3 regions of the Arthrobacter sp. GW822-FHT05G07 genome follow, and region 1 is predicted to be linked to each of the others. Evidence: riboswitches for the same ligand, from Rfam matches in the RefSeq annotation. Region 1 holds a riboswitch; each other region holds the start of a gene.
What was found. A riboswitch is a leader RNA that binds a small molecule or an ion and turns the genes downstream of it on or off. The one in region 1 is predicted to bind cyclic di-AMP.
Positions count from the first base shown of each region.

Region 2: linked by a shared signal. The riboswitch ahead of AC1RJY_RS21390 (M23 family metallopeptidase) and the one ahead of AC1RJY_RS20095 (NlpC/P60 family protein) in region 1 are both predicted to bind cyclic di-AMP.
Region 3: linked by a shared signal. The riboswitch ahead of AC1RJY_RS13900 (aggregation-promoting factor C-terminal-like domain-containing protein) and the one ahead of AC1RJY_RS20095 (NlpC/P60 family protein) in region 1 are both predicted to bind cyclic di-AMP.

Region 1 covers NZ_JBXALT010000012.1:182,087-190,006, forward strand. The annotation lists gene AC1RJY_RS20080 (PEP/pyruvate-binding domain-containing protein) at 1-1,704, opposite strand, end outside; gene AC1RJY_RS20085 (universal stress protein) at 1,724-2,761, opposite strand; gene AC1RJY_RS20090 (FAD-binding protein) at 3,180-3,872, shown strand; gene AC1RJY_RS20095 (NlpC/P60 family protein) at 4,099-4,893, opposite strand; cyclic di-AMP (ydaO/yuaA leader) riboswitch at 4,897-5,064, opposite strand; gene AC1RJY_RS20100 (copper resistance CopC family protein) at 5,239-5,871, opposite strand; gene AC1RJY_RS20105 (NCS2 family permease) at 5,986-7,428, shown strand; gene hutG (formimidoylglutamase) at 7,528-7,920, shown strand, end outside.
Region 2 covers NZ_JBXALT010000014.1:75,095-83,014, forward strand. The annotation lists gene AC1RJY_RS21365 (heavy metal translocating P-type ATPase) at 1-189, shown strand, start outside; gene lspA (signal peptidase II) at 186-677, shown strand; gene AC1RJY_RS21375 (cytochrome c biogenesis CcdA family protein) at 682-1,431, shown strand; gene AC1RJY_RS21380 (TlpA family protein disulfide reductase) at 1,478-2,089, shown strand; gene AC1RJY_RS21385 (vitamin K epoxide reductase family protein) at 2,131-2,802, shown strand; gene AC1RJY_RS21390 (M23 family metallopeptidase) at 2,831-3,673, opposite strand; cyclic di-AMP (ydaO/yuaA leader) riboswitch at 3,681-3,854, opposite strand; gene AC1RJY_RS21395 (SURF1 family cytochrome oxidase biogenesis protein) at 4,153-5,010, opposite strand; gene resB (cytochrome c biogenesis protein ResB) at 5,000-6,631, opposite strand; gene AC1RJY_RS21405 (cytochrome c oxidase assembly protein) at 6,628-7,596, opposite strand; gene AC1RJY_RS21410 (ArsR/SmtB family transcription factor) at 7,657-7,920, opposite strand, start outside.
Region 3 covers NZ_JBXALT010000007.1:222,498-230,417, reverse strand. The annotation lists gene AC1RJY_RS13920 (SixA phosphatase family protein) at 1-411, opposite strand, end outside; gene AC1RJY_RS13915 (winged helix-turn-helix domain-containing protein) at 657-1,523, opposite strand; gene AC1RJY_RS13910 (response regulator transcription factor) at 2,198-2,938, shown strand; gene AC1RJY_RS13905 (sensor histidine kinase) at 2,960-4,456, shown strand; cyclic di-AMP (ydaO/yuaA leader) riboswitch at 4,590-4,748, shown strand; gene AC1RJY_RS13900 (aggregation-promoting factor C-terminal-like domain-containing protein) at 4,752-5,615, shown strand; gene AC1RJY_RS13895 (dolichyl-phosphate beta-glucosyltransferase) at 5,847-6,938, shown strand; gene AC1RJY_RS13890 (pyridoxal phosphate-dependent decarboxylase family protein) at 6,942-7,920, opposite strand, start outside.

The DNA of each region.
Region 1 (7,920 bases):
CCACAAAGCCAGGTCCATCTCCGTGGTGACGTTGTTAGGTAGGCCCCGGATTACTGTTTGCAGCTCGCTGTAGGGCGCTTGGTCACCAAGAATCCGCCTCACCAGCGCCAGCATCGCGAAGCCGAGAGCAGGAAGTGGCAACACCTGCGGAACCGTGGCGAACACTTCCTCTCCCAAGATTCTCTGGACGTGGCCGAGCCGCTGGTGGGGTGTGGCTTCACTGGGGACGGAGAAGGTGCTGCGTAACTCCGTACTGAGCCGCTCCACACGCCGCATTGCTGTACTTGGACGGAACAGACCGCGGAACAATGACTCCGGGACACGATGCTTAGCCGCCACCGGGGCGATATGGCGGATCAGTTTCACGGGTGTCTTGATAGTCACCGCGAAGCGCGGGTCGGCGAAGAGCCCACGCATAATGGCTGCGGAGCGGGCTTCCATGACGTCAAAAACCCGTGGCACGATTGTCCGGCCTACCCGGCTTCGCAGCACGGCGCTGAAGTCGAAGAAGATTCGTTGTCCGGCTTCGTAGTAGGCAGGCGGCCCTGACCGGGGATCGGGAACGTCGAAAGCCGCTGTCCTGGCGACGCTCGAGGCTATCAGTCGGATTCCGGCCAACCCCATGGGAGTCAGAGGCCTGGTGAGGCCCTGCGCGAGGCTGAAGTTCAGGAACGCGTGCTCGCCGGGAGCCAGGGGCGTGCGTGTGGTTTGCGGGTACAGCGTGGTGATGGGCCTCGCCTGCGTAAGCCACAACTTTCCGTCGTCGTCGATGGCCCACTCGGTGTCTTGCGGAGCACGGTAATGCTCTTGTACCTCAAGGCCCAACTTGGCAAGCTCGAGGACCTGACGATCACTGAGACAGGGCTCCACGGCTGAATCAGCAGGCAAGGGCCGTTCAACCCGCTCCGTGCCGCCGCCCGGCATGGCGCGGATCTCCACTTGCCTGTCCCCCAAGACCCTTGTCAGGACGGCACCGCGCCGGGCGTTCACAACGTAATGGTCTGGATTCACAGCCCCGGACACCACCGCCTCCCCCAAGCCAGGGCTGGCATCAATGACCGTTTCATAGCGATTCCCCGTCACCGGGTTGGCGGTGAACATGACGCCAGCGGTAGCGGAATTCACCATTTCCTGCACAACTACAGCCAAGGCCACAGTTGCGTGGTCGATCACGTTAGTGGTCCGGTAGGCCACGGCGCGGTCTGTCCAGAGCGACGCCCAGCAGCGGCTCACGGCATCCAAGACTGCATCCACGCCCACAACGTTCAGGAAGGTGTCCTGTTGTCCGGCGAAACTTGCGAACGGCAAGTCCTCTGCGGTGGCCGAGGACCTCACGGCGACGGGTACGTTGGCGCCCAAATCTTGGTATGCAGACCGCACCGCTTCGGCGATCCCCTCGGGCACCCCGGCATCGATCACCAAAGACCGGGCACGAGCGGCAAGCCCACTGAGCTGGTCCAACCCGGCCGCATCAGCTTCCGACAAAGCCGCAAAGACAGGCTCCAGACCAGCACCCGAGAGCGCCCGCCGGTAGGCAGCAGTTGTCAGGCAGAATCCCCGCGGAACCGGCAGGCCGACGCTGGCCAACTCGCCTAGATTGGCTGCCTTGCCGCCGACCTCCGGCAGCATGGGTCCACGGATTGCGGCGATGTCCAGAACCAGTACCGGATCCTGTGACGGTTCCCCGGGCTGTTTCTTGTCCATGGACGTAACAGGATCCGGCTTAAGCAGCGCCGAGCATAGGCCCAAACTTGTGGCGGTCAGCGAGCCTGGGATCGTCACGGTCCGGAACAACCATTACCGGCCCCTTGGAGTGATGCAGGACTCCGTCCGATGTTGAACCCAACAGCATCCCCGCGAAGCCGCCACGGCCCCGTGTACCCAGAACCACCAGCTCGACGCTGCGGCTGGTTTCCACCAGAACATCAACGGGGGAACCATCCCTGAGTTCCGTTTCCATGGGCAATGAAGGGAAATGGCTTCTGAGCCAATCAGCCCCGGCGTCCAGCTGGACTTTGATATCCGCAAACAAGGCATCCCGGTCCAAGGGTGCCGGAACCCATGCCAGGGAACCGCTGTACTGAGGTACGGCACAAATCACCCGGAGTTTCGCGCCCATGCGCTGTGCTTGCTCGGCAGCTTCGAGCACGGCCACGCGGGCCTGCTCGGAACCGTCCACGCCTACGGCAACCACATTTTCCACAGTACGTGGGCCAGCCTTGGCATGTTCAGCCTTGATGTGTTTGTCCTCAGTGCTTTCACCAAGGCGATCGGCACAGTAGAGCGGGACTGTCACCGTGGGGCATTTGGCGTGGGCGGGCAAAGCGCTGCTGACCGAGCCAAGCAAACGCCCAACAAATCCGCCGCGACCCCTGCTCCCGAAGACAAGGAGTGCGGCCTCGCTGGAAAGATCCAACAGGACACCAGCGGCGTCGCCGTTCTCGACAGAAGCATCGACGTCGATGGCATATCCGGAGACCTTATCCAGGGCCTGCCGAACGATCGCATCCGCGCCCTCGCGAATCACGGAATCGTCGACTGTTGCGTAGCCGCCATCCAGCCCGGAGGCGGCAAAGATGGGCACGGAATATGCCGTGACGATATGTAAAGGAAGGCGCCGACGTTCAGCCTCCCGCGCGGCCCAAACCAAAGCACATTGCCCGTGCTCTGAACCGTCCACTCCGACCACGATGCCACCTGGTTCCACAGCCTGATCCTGGCCGTCCTGTGGCTCTTCACTGTGTCTGCCGTGCTGGTCCATGGGGGCCTGCCTCTCCACCTACTGCTTGATGTTCCGGCTATTCTGCCAGAGGTTCTCCTCGTCGGATTGCCTCACTGTTTCATTGTCAATGGCCGGGGCAGGAGAAACCCGGAAATTTCTCCTCCCAATCCCAACTATTCTCGGTCGGCAGTGGCGAATCAAGGCGACATCGGGCTATGTGCATAACGGTCCGGGCTCGGTTCCCGGCCTTCCACATTGCGCTCCGGACGAACACACAAAACGCGGAGTCGCGGAGGCTATCCATGGCCGAAAAAGTTCGGTAGTGTTCGAGTCACCGAATGGCCGGCGAACGTGTTTCACACCACACACTCCGGCCATTTATTTGCGGCCGCTTGGGGAACTCGGACGCGATCCCACGCGATGCCGTAAGGCACACACGTCAAGGAGGAACCAAGCAGTGTCACTCACGCCTGATTCCGCCACGGAACGCACCACCACCGTGGTCATCGGAGCCGGCCTGTCCGGTTTGGCAGTTGCCAGCGAGCTCAGCCGCTTCGGCGTGGGCTCCATCGTCGTAGACGGGTTCGGTGCACTGTCCACCACAGGTCCTTCTGTTCATACAGGCATGCTTCAACGCACTGATGCCGCTGATCCCGCAGCCATGCAGGAACGCAACGAGATCCTCCGTCACCTGCGGAACTACGCCGCCAACCATCAACTGGACGTTCGCAACACCACCCGCGCCGTACGCCTTGATTTCCTGGGGGCAGACCCCTCCCGCCAGATCGGGTACGGACTGGCGGCCAGCATGACCACGGCCGGACTGAGAACAGGCCTCCACGTATCAGGCCCCCTCGAATCCACTCCACGCCAGTGGGCAGTCCACACAGCCAACGGTGTCCTCCTGGCGGACCACGTAGTAGTGACGCGTTGCGCCCAAAGCCAGTTGCGCCGCATGCTCGCCGAACTTGGAATAGCCGTTGGCCAGAACTTCGCGGCCGCCATGCGGGCGGTGGGGATGCACTTGGTGGGCGTTGGGGACCTGATCACCCCGTCTCCCAAGGAAGTGCTGCGGCAAGCCAAGGCAGTGGGCCAGGCAATCTCCACCAAGGTAGCCCTGCCGGCAGGTCCCGGCATCGCCATCGCCTAGCGTCATCGCCATCGCCTAGCCCCCGCCACCGCCATCGCCTGGCTGGTCATGTCCGGCAAACACAGGCCACCTCACCAACACAAGCCACCTCACCAACGCAGGCCAGCAGAACCGCCGTCGTACTTCCCGCGCTGGACTTTTATGAACAGAACTTAACGCCAAAAGCCGGCGCCTCCCAAGACGTTAATCTTGGGAGGCGCCGGTTTTTGAACTGAAGCGTGAGGCTTTATGCGCCAGCGCGTACGTAGGTCAGGGGACCCGTTGCGGTCAACCAGCTGATCGGGTGGATGCCCGTCTGGTTGCCGTTGATGCCACCGCTGATTGCCTGGCCGTTGCCGATGTAGATGGCAACGTGGCCGGACTGGACGATCATGTCACCGGGCTGAGGATCGCTGACGACCTTGCCGTAGTTCATGAACTGCATGGGACCGAGGTCGCCTACCGGGATGCCTGCGGAACCAAGGGCCTTCTCGACCATGGCGGTGCAGTCCTGGAAGATGCCGATCTGTGCGTAAGCCGAGGCAACCATGGCTGCATTGACGCCGCCAACGGCGGGGGCAGCAGCTACGGGAGCAGCGGCAACCGGTGCGGCAGCCACGGGAGCAGCAACCGCAGCCTGGGCGGCGACGGGAGCCGTTGCAGCAGCGGTGGTGACAGCTGCCTTCTGGACTACGGGAGCCTCAACAACGGGAGCCGGCTTTTCGATGACCGGAGCTGCTACGGAAGCAACAGCGGGACGCTCGAAGTTGACGGTAGCCGTTGCCAGAGCGGTAACAACCTTGGTGGGTGCCTCGGAAACGGTCTCAGCGACCGTTGCGGGGCTGGAGTCGCGCTGAACCGGGGCCTCAGCTGCGTGAGCAGCAATGGAACCGGTCAAAACGAGGCCCGAGGCTGCTGCGATAACAGCTGCCTGACGGCCAGCGCCGGAAGCGTTGCTGGCCACTGCCTTCGAGATGGAGATGAACGGATTAGGACGTACGCTGTCCGCCTTACGACGGCCGCGAAGAATGCGTGAAGACATGAAAGAGCCTCTCCCGATGCCTGCGAGGTTAGCTGTCGGATTCGGATGGGAGTCACCCGGCCACTATCCCCCGCTGTTCAGCGGAAGCTTCGTGACTTCACCCCAAGGCACGCTCGAAAGCGGCCTAAATTGGGTTCCCCGTCTCTGCCGTAGGTTTGTCTGCGAACGGATTCCGGACTGCGGCAGAGCTAGGCAATCAGGCCGGAAGTGCCCGCTACGTGGAACAGGCACAGGTACTACCGTACGCGATGATTCCGTCGAAGTCACATTTAAGTAACGGGAAATGGGTCTCTGGCGTGTCGCGGTAATCGTTTCGAGATATTCGCAGCTACGTAGAAAACCGCGCTATTCCGCGGGAGTATCGCCCTCGGGGTCGTTTGAAGCTGCCAGCTTCTTCCGTGCGGTAACAGCAAGATAAATAACGAGACCAACAGCAACAACAGCCAACCCGACGATGCTCCACGGGAAGGGCTGGGAGGCATCAGCGGCCGGCTCGCTGGTGCCCGTCCCCGGCGCTGCGGTGCCCGCCGTGGGTACTGCGGCTGAGGGAGCCGAGACCGACGGTGAGGCCCCAGCCGGGCCGCTCGCAGTCGTCGTGCTTCCTGCGGCGGCCGTGAACGTAAAGGTGCCCTCGATGGGGTGCGAATCGGAGCTGACCACACGCCAAACCACCGTGTACTCCCCTGCGGGGGCGCCTTCGCGGAGCTTCTGAACGGCCTGGTTGTCAATGATTTCCACCGGGCCGTCCGCCCAGTTCTCGCCGCCGGCCGTCACAGTGACTCCGGAACCAATCGCGAGAGGGCGGTTGTTGAACGTGATGGAGACCGACGCCGGGACTTCCGCCACGCTGGCACCGTTGGCTGGCGCGGTTGATTCCGCGACGTCGTGCGCGGACGCCGGAGCCGCGGAAAACAGCAAGGCGGACGCAAAAGCAAGAGCAGCGACGACGGCGGCCAGAAGCGGGCGGATGGTACGCATGGGGCGGTTTCTCCTAGTGTTGGCTTCCTTACAGAGTAGGCGAATCGTTCGGAGGGCCCGCACCGGACAACATAGGATTTGAGAGCAAACTCCCCTCGATCCCCGGAGACCTTCATGCTGAAACAAGGTTCTGCAGTAGACCGCTACTTCAAGATCTCCGAACGCGGATCCACGTATTCTCGGGAAATTCGGGGCGGGTTCGCGACCTTCTTCGCCATGAGCTACATCGTGGTGCTGAATCCACTGATCCTCTCCGGACCTGACTCCAGCGGCGCATCCCTGGGCTTCACAGCCGTGGCAGCCACCACTGCTTTCGTGGCGGGCATCCTGACCATCCTCATGGGCGCGTGGGCCAAGCACCCGTTTGCCGTGGCCACGGGCTTGGGCGTCAATGCCTTCGTCGCGGTCACGGTGGCGTCCCACCCCGGACTGACCTGGCCGGACATGATGGGGCTCGTGGTGCTGTCCGGCATCACCATGCTCATCTTGGTGCTCACCGGCTTCCGGACTGCCGTGTTCAAGGCCGTGCCGGAAGCCCTGAAGACGGCAATTGTTGTGGGCATTGGCCTCTTCATTGCACTCATCGGCCTGGTCAATGCAGGCTTTGTCCGCCGCATCCCCGATGCCGCAGGAACCACCGTCCCGCTGGGCCTGGGCGTGGACGGCAAGCTCATGGGCTGGCCGACGCTCGTGTTCGCAGTTGGCCTGATCCTGACCATCGCGCTGGTGGTCCGCAAGGTCCGCGGCGCTATCCTGATCGGCATCGTCGTCTCCACTGCGCTGGCCGCCATCCTCGAATTCACCCTCCACATCGGCCCGAGCTTTGACGGCACCAACGTCAACCCCCGCGGCTGGTCCCTGGTTGCTCCCACGCTCACCGAATGGGGTGCCCCGGATCTATCCCTGATCGGCAAGGCCAACCCGTTGGGCGCGTTTGAACACCTCGGTTTCATCGCTGCAGCATTGCTGGCGTTCGTGATCCTCCTGAGCATCTTCTTCGACGCCATGGGCACCATGGTGGGCCTGGCCAACGAGGCCGGAACCGTGGACGAAGACGGCAACATTCCCAACGTGGACCGAGTCCTGCAGGTAGACGCCCTCGGGGCCATCGTGGGCGGCGGAGCCTCGGTTTCCTCCAACCAGATCTTCGTCGAGTCAGGCGCAGGCATCGGCGAAGGCGCACGGACGGGACTCGCCTCGATCGTCACCGGCGCCCTCTTCCTTGTGGCCATGTTCTTCACGCCGCTCATCAACCTGGTCCCGTTCGAGGCCGTGGCTCCCGCACTGGTAGTTGTGGGCTTCATGATGGTCTCCCAGGTGGGCAAGATCGACTGGCAGGACTGGGGCGTCGGAATTCCCGCGTTCCTGACCATCGCCCTCATGCCGTTCACGTACTCCATCGCGAACGGCCTCGGCGCAGGCTTTATCTCATACGTCCTGATCCGCACGTTCCAGGGCCGTGCCCGTGAAGTTCACCCGCTGATGTGGGCTGTGGCTGCGGCGTTCCTGCTGTTCTTCGGCATTGGAACCGTGGAAGAGTTGCTCGGGGTCAAGTAAGCCCTCGCCGGGCTTCCGGGCTCGGGTGAGTCCGGGGTTTCAGACACTCCCGCGGCGGAACGGCTGGTTTTCGGGGCCCGGGTCCGGTGTGCTTGAACCATGGAAACCATGCCCCTCACCGTAGATGTCTCCCCCACTCCGTGGACGGGTCGTTTTGACGGCGAGGGCAATGAGCACCGGAGATGGTGGCAAGCCGTAGCACCCCACACCGTGTCCGCCGCCGCAGCAGCCTCGCGTCCCGCCGTCGTGCTGGGTTTCTGCAGCGACGCCGGCGTCCTCCGCAACAAAGGACGCGTGGGTGCCGCCGCGGCTCCGGCCGCGATCCGTTCGGCGCTGGGTCCGCTGGCTTTCCACCTTGACCGTGACGTGTTCGACGCCGGCGATGTGGTTGTGGAGGACGACTCACTGGAGGCGGGCCAAGAGCGCGCCGGACTCGCCATTTCGGGACTGCTCGACGCCGGCAACCTCACCGTTGTGCTTGGCGGCGGCCAC
Region 2 (7,920 bases), on a different contig from region 1:
CTGCTGTTGATCGCGGTCCTGATCCCGCTGGCACTGTTCGGGCTCCTCGGCTTGGCCGCGGTTGTTCTGATCCACGAACTGGCCGAAATCGTGGTGATCGGCAATGGCGTCCGGGCCGGCCGCATCAAGGCATCGCGGACGGGAAGTCCCGCACCGGCGTTGTCGGACACTTCCCGGGTTTCCGCATGAGTGCCACGAGCACCAGGCGGCCCCGGACAGGACGGGTCGTCCTCGGGCTCGGCGCCATCGCCTTGGCGGCGGTTGACCTGCTGGTCAAGACCGTTGTGGTCGAGACAATAGGTGATGGCAGGGTCCTGGACTTCGGTCTGTTCAACCTCAAGCTCGGCTATAACACCGGTGTCGCGTTAAGCCTCGGCGCGACCTTGTCCCCGTGGGTAGTGGTCGTTGCGACCACAGTGATCGTAGCGGCGCTGGCGGTATTCCTGTTCCGTGCGGTCCCCCGGTTCGGCATGCTTTCCTGCACCGGCGCTGTTTTCCTTCTCGGTGGCGCCCTGGGCAACCTGGTGGACCGGATGGACGGGGCAGGCGTCGTTGACTACCTGCATACCGGATGGTTCCCGACCTTCAACCTGGCTGACGTGTTCGTCGTCGGCGGAGTGGGCCTGCTGATTTTGGGCACGATACTGTTCCCCGCCGCGCGCAGGGAAGAGGACTGAATCGTTGGACATTGGTGAATACTTTGCCTCGACGGTGACCTCCGGGGCGCTGATCCTGGCGTTGCCTCTGGCCGCCGCAGCAGGTCTGGTGTCGTTCCTCTCTCCGTGCATCCTTCCGCTGGTTCCCGGCTACCTGGGCTTCGTCTCAGGGCTCACCGACCCAACGCAGCCGCGGAACAGGCGGCGGGTCCTCTCGGGGGTGGCACTGTTCATCCTGGGCTTCGGCGCCGTCTTCACCCTCTACGGTGCAGCCTTCGGAGCCATCGGATCCTGGCTGATCCGCTGGCAGGACCCGCTCATGAGGGGATTGGGCGTGGTGGTCATCATCATGGGCCTGGTCCTGCTCGGACGGTTCTCCTGGCTCCAGCAAACCCGCAAATTCCAGGGTCCGGGACGCGGCGGGCTCTCCGGCGCCCCGCTCCTGGGCATCGTCTTCGGCCTCGGATGGACCCCCTGCATGGGCCCAACGCTCAGCGCCGTGCTCAGCCTGAGCGTCACCGCCGGCAGCGCCTGGCGCGGGGCCCTGCTGGCCTTCATCTACTGCCTGGGACTCGGCATCCCCTTCGTCCTTGTCGCTCTGGGCTTGAACTGGGTCTCGAGGGTCCTGTCGGTGGTCCGCAAGCACATTCGGGCCGTCAACATCGGCGGCGCCGTCATGCTCATCATCCTGGGGGTCCTGATGGTAACCGGGGTGTGGGTGCAATGGATCTACCAGCTGCAGAACCTGGCAGGGACGTTCTTGATGCCCGTCTAGCCACGGTGACCCCGCACGCAGACACAATCAAGCAAGGACCGAGAACATGATCAACCAACCAGAGCCGCTGCGGCGCCCCGGACGCCGCACCATCCTGGGCCTGGGCGCGGCAGTACTTGCCCTCGCCGGCTGCGCAGCCCCGGACGATCTGGCCCAGCAGGCCAAGGCCGGCGATGACAAGAACTACATCGCCGGGGACGGGTCGGTCAACGAATACCCGCCCGGGTCGCGCGGCGCCGCGGTCTCCTTGGAAGGCCGGCTGTTTGACGGGCAAAAAGTTGCTGCCCGGGACTGGGCGGGCAAAGTCGTGGTGCTCAATTTCTGGTACGCGGCCTGCGCTCCGTGCCGGGTGGAGGCCCCGGACCTGGCCGCCCTGCACACGGAATTCAAAGACCAAGGGGTCTTGTTCTACGGCGTCAACGTCCGCGACGACGCCGCCACGGCCGCAGCTTTTGAGCGGACCTTCAAGGTCGAGTATCCCAGCTTCGATGACAGCGATGGCGGCATCCTGCTGGGCATGACCGAGTACGTCCCGCCCCGTGCAGTGCCCACCACCCTGGTGCTGGACACTCAAGGCCGCGTCAGTGCCCGGATCCTGGGGATCTCCCAAAAAGGAACCTTGAAGGCACTGATCACTACCGCAGCTGCGGGATCATGATTACCAAGCCCGCCGCCAGACCACCTAAAAGGACTTCTGCCATGACCAGCACCGCAAAACCCGCCGCGAACGTGAAACCCTCCGATCGTGGGGTTGCTTCAGCTGCTGAGGGGCCGGATATTCCCCGCATGACCCGCAACAAGCCGTTCGGGTGGCTCTTGGTCATCACCGGCGTCATCGGCTGGCTCGCCTCCGGCGCCCTGGTCCTGGAGAAACTCGAGGTACTCAAAGACCCCGGCTACAAAACCGTCTGCGACGTCAATCCCTGGATTTCCTGCGGTCAGGTCATGCAGACCTGGCAGAGTTCCGTTTTCGGATTCCCCAACATGTTCATTGGGATCGTGGCGTTCGCCGTCATCATCACCACGGGCATGGCCCTGCTTTCCGGTGCAACGTTCGCCCGCTGGTACTGGGCCGGCCTGCAGACAGGTGTCACGCTTGGGTTTGGCTTCGCCGTGTGGCTGTGGTCCCAGGCCCTGTACTCCATCCACATCCTCTGCCCCTTCTGCATGATCGTCTGGGCGGCAATGATTCCCCTGTTCGTCTGGGTCACGGCCCGGAACATCACCCATGGAGTCATCAAAGTACCCGCCGGAACGGCCCGCGTTGTCGGTGAGTTCGGCTGGATCATTACCGCGCTGCTCTACGTGGCTGTTACCGCAACCATCTTCTTCGCCTTCAGCCACGTCTTCCTGGGCACATCAGGACTCTGACCCTGGCATCGTGGGCGATGGGCGAGGCTTACATCCATCCCTGCGGATTCACGGTCTGTCCGTTAAGAAGTACCTCGAAGTGCAGATGGCAGCCGGTGGAGTTGCCGGTGGTTCCGGCTGCGGCCAGCCGCTGGCCGGCGGACACGGTCGCGCCCACGGAGGTTTCGATGGAGGCCAGGTGGTTGTAGGTGCTCTTCAGGCCGTTGCCGTGGTCCACCACAATTCTGTTCCCGCCACCATAGGGGGACCATCCGGCTTCCACGACGGTCCCGGCTCCGGCGGCGAATACTGCGGTCTGGCAGGCTGCCACGAGGTCAAGGCCGGTGTGCAGCTCCCCGGTGCCTGAGATCGGGCTGGTGCGGATACCGAACGGCGAGGTGACCGACATGCCGGCCAAGGGCGCCCCGAGCCGGGCTGTTGAGACAGGTTGCGCAGGAGCAGGGGCCGCAGCGGGGATCGGGGAGGCCGCCGGGGTCGTCGCCGCGGCCGCGCCGGCAGCAGCTAGGGGGGTCTTGGCGGGTACCGGCAACGGTGCCTGCTCGGTGGTGACAGCTGGTCGTTCATAACTGATCGAAGCCCCGACAGGGGCTTGGACGGGTGCGCCGGCAGCGACGGTTCCCGACGCCTGCACGGCAGGGGCGGTGCCGGTGGGGGCCGGGCCGGCATGGGCGGCGGTGAGCGCTGCGGTCAACAGCGCGGCGACGCTCAGCGTGGCGGCTGCGGTGACCTGTTTGCGGCGGCTCGCCCGCGCCCCTGCGCCTGGCAGGGGTCGGTGGCGACCGCTCGTGGGGGACATCATCGGGACGGCCACGCGGGGCGACAAACCGGAGGTTGGCTTTCGGCGGCGGCCATGGGGGGATACAGAAGACAAGGGGGATCGATCCTTTCGGTTCGCCTGCGAAGTTAGCTGTCGGGTTCGGGCCAAGGAAAAAGCCCGGCCGTGCCCGGCGGCTTTCTGGCCACCGGCATCACGGCTTCACCCCAAGGCAGGCTTACTGCCGATCCTGGGTCCTCCACCCCCGCCGTCAAAAAGGGATAGTCGTTTGATGCCCCGGGCGGGGTTCAGCGTGGGGCATCAAGGGTCTCAGTACAGAAAAACCTGAATTAATAGTAGCCGCAAAGCATCATCGTTACAATTTCGTGACACTACGTTCCCGTGTCGTGCAGGCGCGGACGCTATCCGGTGGCCGTGGCGGGCGGCCGGTACGCAATTGCTGTGCGTCTCTTCAGATGTGCAGCCAAAGGCTCAACGAGGCCCAGCGCAGGATGGTTCCCGCGCGCCGTGATGTCCGTCCGTTGGGGATTGTCCATGACCCGCGCTGCGCGGGAATCCGCCGCCCTGCGCCAGGGTCACAGTCCCATCGAGTCCAGCAGGGCGTCTTCTTCCTCGGCGCGGGAACGCTTGGGCGCGGAGGGATGACGGGGTTGCTGGACGGTGCTTGCTGTCTGCGCGGATTCGTCCGGGATTTCACGCTCCTCACGGTGGATGCGGGCCTGTTGACGTGCCATGTATCCGAAGCCGACGAACGCCAGAACCCCGAAGGTGATCCACTGCATGGCGTAGGACAGGTTTGATCCTTCCTTGACGGCCGGTTGGGCAAGTTGCTGGGGAACTACGGCGGGCTGGGGGGACTCCGAGGCCATCACCCCGTAACTGCCTGTCATCAAGGGATAGCCCAGCTGGCTCGCGAAGTAGGGCAGGTCGATGCTGGCCAGTTGTCCCTCGGGAGCGTCCCGGCCAAGGTCGGGTTCGGAGGGTTTGATGCGCACCACCGCGGAGATCTCGCCCGGTGGCGGGGCCGGCACGGCATCGGGGTATCCGGGCCGAAGGTTGCCGATCGGCAGCCACCCCCGGTTGATCACGATCGTTTCACCGGAAGCAAGCCGGAACGGAACCACTACCTCATATCCGGCAACGGAGTTATTGGGCCGGTTCCTGACGATTCTCTGGTCCTGGACAAGGTACCGGCCGGACACTGCAACGGTTGTCCACTTCGCGTCGGGGTCGGCGACCTCGAAGTAGGGGCGGGCGTCCTGAAACAGCGCGGGGGGTTTGTCGTAGTTCTCCTGGACCCTGCGGATCTCTGCCACTGTCTGGTTCCGACGGTCCATCTGCCAGTTTCCCAGGCCTATGCATGCGGCGGCGAAAAGTGCGGCCAGCAGCAGCCACCCCACCCAACGCCACGACAGCAGGAAGCTATACGCCACTGTTTTCCTCCCGAAGCTGCCATCGCCGTGCCAACAGGGCGCGGATGGCGGTGGCCTCTGCGGCCAGGCGGTGGTCTTCTCCTCGGGCCAGGAGGCCGTACTCGACCATCGTCCTGCCGTCCTCGTGGGTGCCGGCGCGGACCCAGGCTCGGCGCCGGTTCACATATAACGAAACCATCAGGCCTGTCACGGCCAGCAGGGAAAACGCCAGGACCCCACCTTGGGCGGGGGTGCTGCGCACATCCACTCCGATGTAGCGTTTCAGCCCGTCGAAGCTGATGCTTCCCTTGCCGTCGGGCAGCGTGTACGTGCCACCGGGGGCGAGTGTGATGCCCCCGGCGGGCAGGTCCCTGCCGTTGAGTTGGGTCAGCTTGGCCACGTCCAGGACATAGACGTTTTGCGGGGCTCCGGTGTCCAGTCCAAGGTCTCCGTAGTATGAATTCAGGTTCAGCTGCGGGTTCAGGGGATCGGGATCGAAGCTGTAGGACACACCCTGGTCGTTCTTGATGGCCGAAGGCAGAAAGAACCCGACAAAGCCCAGCTGGGACGGTGCCGCGTCCGGGACCTTGAGCACCACCGAGGAGGTGTACACCCCGTCGTTGGGGATGGACACCACGGGACCGCTGAACGCGGTTTTCCCGGTGCCGTCCTTTACCGTGACGACCGGGGCGTAGCCGTTGCCGACGAGGAACACCCCGGTTTCACCGAAGTAGACCGGTTCGTTGACTTTCAGGATCTGTTCCCGTGCCGGGGACTCCGTTCCGTCTTTGGTGGTCAGCTTTGCGGTGAAATCGATCGGCTGGCCGAACTGCCGGGATGATTCCCTGTCGAAACGGACTTCGAATGTCTCGAGAGTGACGGCGAACGGATCCAGCCAGGCGGTGTTGAAGTTGGTTCCCGGGGTGAAGGCGTCGTAGCTGACCAGGGTGTTGACGAAGGTGCCGCCTTCGATGAGAATTTTCTGTCCGCGGTAGCCGAACATGCCGCCGACGGCCACGCAGACCAGCACCCCGATCAGCGCGGTGTGGAACACCAGGTTGCCGGCTTCCTTCACGAAGCCGCGCTCGGCACCCACAGACGGCCGCGTTCCGTCCGCGTCCCTGACTTCCACCCGGTAGCGGCGTTTCCTGAGCACTTCCGCGGCGTCCGCAATGGCGGCAGCGGCAGGGACTCCGGCGTCGGCGGGCAGCACCAGGGTGCCGTACTCCGGCAGGCGCGAAAGGCGTTTGGGGGTACGCGGCGGCCGGGACCGCATGGCCTTGTAGTGCGCGGCAGCACGTGGCGTGACGCAGCCGGCCAGCGAAATGAACAGCATCAGATAGATCGCGGAGAACCACACCGAGGAGTAGACATCGAACATCTGCAGCGCATCCAGGACCGGCCCATACCCGGGGTTGTCCTTGATATAGCGGGTAACGAGTGCGGGATTGGCCGAGCGTTGCGGGAACAACGAGCCCGGCACGGCGCCCACCGCGAGCAGGAGCAGCAGGAACAGGGCCGTCCGCATGCTGGTCAGCTGCCGCCAGGCCCAGCGCAGCATGCCACCGGGTCCCAACGCGGGCAGCACGGGCGCCGGAGCCTGGTATGCGGGCGCGGACTGTGGGGTGCCTGGTGTTCTCATCGCCGGCGCACCGGACGGTTGGCCAGCTGACGCAGGTATTCGTTGTAGGCGTCCAGGTCCGGGTCCCCCACTACCGCCGCCTTGCGTTCGGATTTGGCCCAGCCGCGGGCCTCGTCCCGCTGCCAGCGCACCAGGATAAACATCAACAGCAGCACCCCCGGCAGCTCCCCGTACGACCAGGCCAGCCCGCCGGCCAGGCCCTGGTCCTGCATCGGATCCACGTTCCAGCTTTCCGGTGGTGCGGCGAAGAACTTCACCATGGGTGCGGTGGCCATCATGATCACGACGCCGAAAAACGCATGCAGCGGCATCTCGGCAAAGATGTCCAGCAGCCGGCCGAAGTGTGTTTGCCTGCTCGGCAGCGGATCAGCGGAAATCAGCGGCACCGTGAACAGGATGCCCGCGGCCAGGAACAACAATTCCAGCCCGACGTGCCCGTACCAGTTCGGCAACAGCAGGTCCGCGAGCCCGGAAAAATAGACGCCGTAGAAGCTGAGCAGGAACAACGGCACCATGAAGGCCGGGTGAATGGCCAGCCGGCCCCAACGGGACCGCAGACCCCAGAGGGCAAACCTCAGGACCGGCCGGCCCAACCGGCCGTGCGGGGTCGCCCGCAGCAGCAAGGTCCCGGGGGAACCAATGACCAGCAGGGGCGGGACAGCCATCATCAAGGTCAGCTGCTGAAACATGAAAATGGAGAACATCCGCAGCCCGTAACCCTCGATCCCGGCTCCCATGACAACGATGATGGCCAGACAACCGAACAGGAAGGATGCCGTGCGCACCGGGGACCAGTGCCGGCCCTGCCGCCAGAGACTGATCGCGCCCGCAAGGTAAAGGGCCGCGGCCAGCAGTGTCAATGCCGGGATCAGCGGAACAGGCTGCAGGTTCGGTGCAAGGTACTCGCCCAGCGTCGGCGGCAGGGTAGGAAGCCAGACCGGGCCCTCAATTCCAGGATCACCCATCTGAGTACCGCCGTCCGGCCGCGACCGCAGGGCCGGGTGCGGGCGGGGCGGGGGCGGGTGTTAGCTGTTGCTGACCATTTTCAGCCGGTCCTGGCCGGCATGTCCGACGTGCGTGAGGCCAAGATCGAGCAGCATGCGCACGTGCGAGTCGGCCAGCGAGTAGTAAGCCATCCGGCCGGCCCGACGGACCTGCACCACACGCGGGCCGCGCAGCAGCCGCAGCGCATGGGAAACGCCGGATTCGCTCAGACCGGTGGTGGCGGCCAGGTCGCACACGCACATCTCCCCTTCGAGCAGGGCGATGAGGATCCTCACCCGTCCGGG
Region 3 (7,920 bases), on a different contig from region 1:
GTCCATGTAAGCGTCGTGGTCCGAATCGCGGGAAGCCAAATGCATGGCCAGATCCTGGACTCCAGGCATGTGCGAGATCACCATCAGCGTGGTCACGGTGTCCGGAACATGGTTGATGACCGTCAACATGCGGTTGGCCGAGGCGGAGTACAGGCCGTCCTCGAGTTTGGGCGTCGGAGCTTTGTCCCCCAACTCATCGCACACCCAGGTGCAGGTCTGCCGGGTCCTCAACGCTGACGAGCACAGAATGAAATCGGGAACCACGCCGTGCTTGAGCAACCATTTTCCGGCCAGCGGAGCTTCCCGGTGCCCGCGCTCCTCCAAGGGACGCTCATGATCAGGCACGCCCATGGGCCAATCTGCCTTGGCATGCCGCATGATCACCAGGCGCTTAATGTGATGGTCACTCATACCCCAACCCTATCCGCCCCACGTTCTCTTCGGCCCGGGGCTTCCTGACCTTCTTTGGAAGAGAGCAGCCGGTCCGCCGTCACCAACTTTGACTTCCAAGCACCCCAGACACGCGGCGCAGCGGGTGTGTTGAGCGGGTTCCGCGGCCAATGTGGGTGGTGGCGGCACGCAGCCCTGCCGCGGGATCGTCCCGCCAAAGCGAAAGCGCCCGCCTCCTCACGGGAGACGGGCGCTATGTGCTGAGACTAGATCGAGTATTCGGGTGCTGCCCAAACAATAACTTCGGGGTGCTCGTAGAAGCGGTAGCCCTGGCCTCGGACCGTGCGGACGGTGTTGGCAAGGCGGCCGAGCTTGGAACGGAGGCGGCGGATGTGGACGTCGATGGTGCGCTCGTTGGGCACCTCTTCGGCGTTGCGCCACAGGCCCTCAAGGAGTTCATCGCGGCCCACGGTGCGGGTGCCGTTCTCGACGAGGTAGTTGAGGAGTTCGAATTCCTTGAACGTCAGGTTCAGGGATTCGCCGTCGAGGTGCACTTCGCGGCGTGCGAGGTCGATCAGCACGCCCGACGGACGGGATTCCTGCTGCGGCGCCGGACGTGCGGCCTCGGTGCGCTGGCGTGCGGCAACGGTGGGGTCACCGAAGGTGGAACGCACGACGTCGAGTGCCGAGCCGGGTGCCCCGGCGGGGGCAACTGCGACGGCGGCGTAGCTCTCCGCGCCGGTCACGAGGGACTGAGCGTATGCCCGGATTTCCTGGGCGAGCTTGGCGATGGACGTTCCTGCAGCGGCTGCGGTTTCTTCGTCAATGCCCATGTAGAGGACAAACCCGCGGGCTACGTTGTCGTTGGCAACGGGGCGGAGCTTGTCCGACTGGGCAATCACAGGGGTGGGCGCCGTCATGGGCGCCGGCTCTGCTGTGGGGACTGCGCGCAACTGGCCGTAGGAGTTGGGGTTGTAGCCCTGCGGCACGTATCCGGGAGCCTGCTGCCCGGCTCCTTGTGGAGCGGGAGAGTAGCCGGGACGGTTTCCGAAGCCGGGGCGAAGCCCTGCGTTTGACGCGGCCTTGTTGGCGTTACGGACGGAGATGTGGACGTATCCAGATGCAACTGACATGGAGTGCTTACCTCAAAAGTGAATAGCCGTCATCGCGGCTTCGAATGCTGGTTGTCCCCGCAATGAGTTTGGGGAGGGGCGCCCAACGCTGGGCAAGGGGGCGAATGCCTGAAACTTCTTGGGGTGGAAAGTTAGGCTTGCATTCGACAACAGCGGTCATCATGGCCAGCGGGTGTGCTGGGCCAGGTTGCTGCGGCTGCAGGTGCTGTTGAGTTCTTGTTCACATTGGAAGTGTGCAACGTAACAATGGCAACACGCAAGTAACAAAGCGCGGAAACGTCCACATTTTGAGACGTAGAGGTCTATTGTGTTGCAAATCACAATTCCGCAGGCGTCATAAATGAACGCCATTTCATTCGGGTGAAGTAGGGATTATTGCCCCTCTGCTGAATTTTCTTCGACTCTTCTGGCATTTTGAGCACCTCTGTTGCAGTGAACCCCCCTCAAGCGGAATCTCACGATCTGAAACACTTGTTGTCCAATCGCAGGCTGCTTTTCTCGCCGATTTTCTGCCCGAAATCTGCTACAAGCTGTAGAAAACAGAGGGAATCGGGAGATAAAGTTCCGCCGCCGACTTACGTGGCCCTGCACTCCCACCTCGCTAGGGTGGAGTTCACAGCGTCCTCACAGGACGGGCATAGCGCTGGCTTACCGGCAGAACGGAGAGTTGTCTCATGGCCTCCTCGCACTCCATGACCAACAACCTTCCCCAGCTGTCCCACCCGGACGGCTCACCGATCCGCGCCCTGGTGGTGGACGACGAACCCAGCCTTGCCGAGCTCATGAGCATGGGCCTGCGCATGGCGGGGTGGTCCGTGGCGGTAGCCGGCGACGGTCCGGGGGCAGTAAAGCTGGCCAAGGACTTCAGGCCGGACGTGCTGGTCCTCGACGTCATGCTCCCCGGCTTCGACGGCGTGGAGGTCCTCAACCGCATCCGCACCTTCGCGCCGGAAGTTCCGGCCCTGTTCCTTACCGCCAAGGACGCCGTGCAGGACCGCATTGTCGGTTTGGCTGCCGGCGGGGACGATTACGTCACCAAGCCCTTCAGCATGGAGGAAGTGCTCCTGCGCCTTCACCGCCTGGTCCAACGTTCCGGGGTGGCCGCCATGGACACTGCCGAGCTGGTGGTGGGTGACCTCACCCTCAACGTAGACACCCGGGAAGTAACCCGCGGCGGCGAGGACATCTCCCTCACCGCCACCCAGTTCGAGCTCCTGCGATACCTCATGGAAAACCCCAAACGAGTGGTCAGCAAGGCCCAGATCCTGGACCGCGTGTGGGACTACGACTTCGGCGGCCAGGCCAACATCGTGGAGCTCTACATTTCCTACCTTCGCAAGAAGATCGAAGCGAACCACCCGCCCATGATCCACACCATCCGCGGTGCCGGATACGTCATCAAGCCCGCGGACTAGGCGTTGAGCACACTTTCAGGAGTGGCCAGAAGGTCAGGTGCGGCCTTAGAGACACAGCGCAGCTGGCTCAACCCCTCCACGTGGCACCTGCGCACCAGATTGGTCCTGGTGGCCATGGCCTTGCTGGTCGCCATTTGCTCTGCCGTGGGAGTGGTCAGCTACGCGTCCATGGACATGGTCTTCAACAAGCAGCTCGACAGGCAGCTGGAACAGGCGTCCAGCCGCGCGAATGACTTCGGCAGGCCGCCGTCGAACTTTCCGTCACCCTCCGGAAGGCCTGATCCGCTGGAGGCGCGCGGCCAAGCGGCTGGCACGCTCAACGCAAGGATCGACGGCTCAACCGTGCGTAGCTCCGGTTTGATCGATGCCCAAGGTAACCGCGTCTCGCTTTCGGCCGACGACGAGCAGGTGCTGCTCTCGCTCCCCAGGGACAACGGGCCAGTGGACCGTTCCCTGTCCAACGGCGACTACCGTCTGGTAGCGGTCGAAACCGCGTACGGCGACGTGATTGTGACGGGCCTGCCGCTGGCGGACAAACAGAGTGCGGAGGCCTCGCTCGTGTGGACCATGGTGCTGGTTTCGCTGGGCGGCCTGGTGGTGATCGGCCTGGCCGGCACCGTGATCATCCGCCGCACCATGCGTCCGCTGGAGCAGCTCTCCGAAGTGGCCACGAAGGTTTCGCGGCTGCCTCTCGACGCCGGTGAGGTGGCACTTGCGGTGCGCGTACCGCCGTCGGCTTCTCATCCCGGGACGGAAGTGGGCAGTGTCGGCTATGCCTTGAACCAAATGCTGAACAACGTCTCCAGCGCTTTGGAAGCCCGCCAGGAAAGCGAAACGAAGGTGCGTCAGTTCGTGGCCGATGCCTCGCACGAGCTGCGGACTCCCCTGACCGCCATCCGGGGCTATACCGAGCTGCTGAGGATGACCGAGAACTTCACCGAAGACGGCCGGAAGTCGCTGGCTCGCGTCCAAAGCCAGTCCGAACGCATGACCACGTTGGTGGAGGACCTGCTGCTGTTGGCGCGGTTGGACGAGGGCCAACCCGTGAAAGTTGAGGATGTGGACCTCACTCAGTTGGTGATCGAGACGGTCAGCGACGAGAAAGTCATGGCACCCGATCACATCTGGCAGCTCCAGCTCCCGGACGAGCCCATCACGGTCCGCGGCGACGCCACGCAACTGCATCAGGTGCTGGCGAACCTGCTGTCCAACGCCCGCAAACACACCGACCCCGGCACCACTGTGGTCACCGGCGTCATGCTCTCCGCCGATGGCAGCGCCGTGGTCAGCGTGACGGACAACGGCCCCGGCATTCCGGAAGATTTCCAGGGCCGGATTTTCTCGCGATTTGCCCGCGCCGACGCCGCACGATCGGGCTCTGAAGGCACCTCCGGACTCGGCCTGTCCATTGTGGAATCCATTGTTTCAGCTCACGGCGGTAGCGTGGAAGTGACCTCACGGCCGGGGCGCACGGAGTTCGCCCTTCGACTTCCCACGGTGAGCACCGTAGGCCTGTAACGAATCGGGCAAGGCGACTCACCGGCGTCGTGATCTCTGTTACCTAAATGTGACTTCTGCGGAAACCTCCTGTACCGTCGAAAGGGTGGGTCGCCCCTAGCAGGCCCACATCCGGGATGCGCCGAGCTCTGCCACTTCCCGGAGTCCGTTCTTTCTCCGAGGCAGAGACGGGGGACCCAGAGTCTCCGGGCCAGGCTTTTTGCCGGCCCTTGGGGTGAAGCCGCAGCGTGATGCGCGGCCGGATGACCTCATCCGAACCCGACAGCTAACTCCGCAGGCGCTGAGAGGTAATCACATGTCTGAATTTAACGATCAGACGCGCCCTTCCGCGCGTCGCCGCGACGAGAACAACGCACCGCTCACCAAGTCGCAGTCCGTCCTCAAGAACGCAGCCCGCCAGGGTAAGTCCGGCCACCGCATGTCCGTCGTAGCCGGTGTCGTGGCAGCTGCACTGGGCGTTGCATCGCTCGGAACCGCCGCCAACGCCGCACTGACCCTCCCCGAGGCAAGCCGCGTAGCCGGAACCCAAGCGAGCGCCCAGGTCAACTCCAACAAGTCGGCTGAGATCTCCGCTTCCCTGAATGCTGCCGCCGAAAAGGGCGCAACTGACAGGGCCGCTGCTGACGCTGCTGCCAAGGCAGCCGCTGAGAAGGCCGCTGCCGAGAAGGCTGCCGCAGACCAGGCCGCCGCCGCACAGGCTGCTGCTGAGAAGGCTGCCGCCGATCAGGCCGCCGCACAGGTTGCTGCTGAGAAGGCTGCTGCTGACGCTGCCGCCAAGCAAGCAGCCGACGCCGCTGCTGCCGCCGCCGCCGCGGAAGCCGCAGCAGCTGCTGCAGCACCCAAGGCTGTTGACGACCCCGCTGCTGCCAAGGCCTATGCACTCAGCATCCTGGGCAACTACGGCTGGGGCGCCGGTGAAATGGCTGCCCTGAACACGCTGTGGGAGAAGGAATCCAACTGGAAGACCACGGCGATGAACGCTTCCAGCGGTGCCTATGGCATTGTCCAGTCCCTGCCGGCCTCCAAGATGGCCACTGCCGGCGCTGACTGGGAAACCAACTACCAGACCCAGATCAAGTGGGGCCTGAACTACATCAAGGAGCGTTACGGATCCCCGTCCGCCGCTCTGGGCTTCCACTTGGCCAACAACTGGTACTAAGCCGAGCCGCTTTATCGCCGCGCCCGTTGCCGCCGTTTGCACCAGTACCAACTGGAGCGAATGGCGGGAGCGGGCGCGGCTTTTGCCGTTTCACAGCTGTGGCGCATGGTTCACAGCTCCAGCACGTGGTTCACAGCTCCAGCACGTGGTTCACAGCTCCAGCACGTGGTTCACAGTGAGGTCACAGCTACCGCCTAAAGCGTTCATAATCGGCGGTCCCATGCTGGATACATGACGCTCACAGATCCCACCACCAGCGCTTTGGCACGAAGGACTCATTCGGCTCGCTTGCGTGGCGCGGCGTTGCCCACTGGTCACCCGGCTCTCCTCCAAGGCCAGACGGGTCCGAGCCCCCAGCCCCGACGTCTCCCCGTTGACACCAGTGTTGTGGTTCCCGTCCTGGACCTCACCGTCCCTGTCTACAACGAGGAAGCGCGCCTGGAACACAACCTCCGCCAGCTGCACGGGCATCTGACGAGGTCCTTTCCGCACACGTTCCGGATCACCGTGGCGGACAACGCCAGCACAGACAGCACGCTGAGGATTGCCGAGCGTCTTGCCCGTGAACTCCCTGAACTGACGGTGGTGCGGTTCCAAGAGAGGGGACGCGGGAACGCTCTCCGCCAGGTCTGGCAGTCGTCGCCGTCACCTGTGCTTGCCTACACGGAAGCGGATCTGTCCACGGACCTCTCCGCGCTGGCGCCCCTTGTGGCACCGCTGATCTCCGGCCACTCGGACCTCGCCATCGGCACGCGTTTGGCGCCGGGTTCCCGTGTCACCCGCAGTCCGCATCGTGAGTTCATTTCGCGCAGCTACACCTCGCTCCTGCGGACGGTCTTGGGGGCTCGTTTCTCCGACGCCCAGTGCGGCTTCAAGGCCGTCCGCGCCGACGTAGCGCACCGCCTCCTCCCCCACACCACGGACGACTCGTGGTTCTTCGATACCGAACTTCTGGTGATCGCTGAACGCTGTGGTCTGCGCGTCCATGAAGTACCCGTCGACTGGACCGACGACGCTGACTCCCGTGTCGACGTCGTACGAACCGCCCTGGCCGACCTGCGCGGTATGGCGCGTCTGAACCGAAACCTGCGCCGCATTCCGGTCCACGAGCTTCGGCGTGAACTGGGAGTGAAAGCGATGTTGAGGGGCAGTCTGTCCCGGCGCGTGTTCCGGGCCTTGACGTGGACCTTGGCCTACGCTGTGGTTTTCCTTCTGGTCCGCAACGTCATGGACCCTTGGATGGCGAGCGTCGTGGCGTTGCTGCTCACCACTTGGGTAACGCGCCCGTTCCGGCGTTACGTGGTGCGGGGAAGCAACTTCTGAGCGCTACGCCTCCGGTTCGGCCTCCACCGCACGCCGGACCGCTGCGATGGACGCTGCAACATCCCCCGCGTCCGTGGACCAGTTGCTGACCGAGATCCGCAGGATCTCCCGGCCGCGCCAGGCCGAGCCCGACATCCACACCGCGCCCTCGGCCATGAGCCGTTGCGTGACGCGGTGCGTGCGGTCGTCGCTGCCGAAGCTCACCGAGACCTGCGTAAAGACGACATCATTGAGGACCTCGACGCCCGGGATTGCCGCGAGGCCCTCAGCCAACGCACGGGCGTTCGCCGCAAGCCGTTCAACCATGGCGATCACTCCATGGCGGCCCAACTGCCTGAGGGCGGCCCACACGGGAATGCCGCGGGCGCGGCGCGACAACTCGGGAACCTTCTCGAAAGGGTCCCCTGGTCCGGCGTCCGTTGCGATGAAGTAGCTCGTGTGGATGCTGAACGCCCGGCGAAGTGCTTCCGGGCTCGCAACGATCGCCAAGCCGCAGTCGTAGGGAACATTGAGTGTTTTGTGTGCATCGGTAGCCCAGGAGTCGGCGCCCTCAACACCAGCCAGCCGTTCCCGCAACGTTGGGCTGACGGCCGCCCACAAACCAAAAGCACCATCCACGTGCACCCATGCCCCGCGTTCATGGGCAACGGCTACAGCTTCCCCCATGGGGTCAAAGGCGCCGGAGTGCAGGTTACCCGCTTGCAGGCAGACCAACGATGGCCCGGGTTGCTCATCCATGGCAGCCGCCAGTGCCTCGGGCAGAATGCGACCCTGCTCATCAGCGTCCACTGGAACGCACGCCCCCAGCCCGAGATACCGGAGCGCCAGGTCAACGGCCGCGTGGCGCTCCCGTCCCGCGAAGGTGGTGATGCGTGGAGCACCCGAGAGGCCCAAGGACTGAAGATCCCAGCCAGCCTGGTCCATCAGGTATTGGCGGCCAGCGGCCAGTCCCACGAAGTTCGCGGTGGTGGCCCCGGTGGTG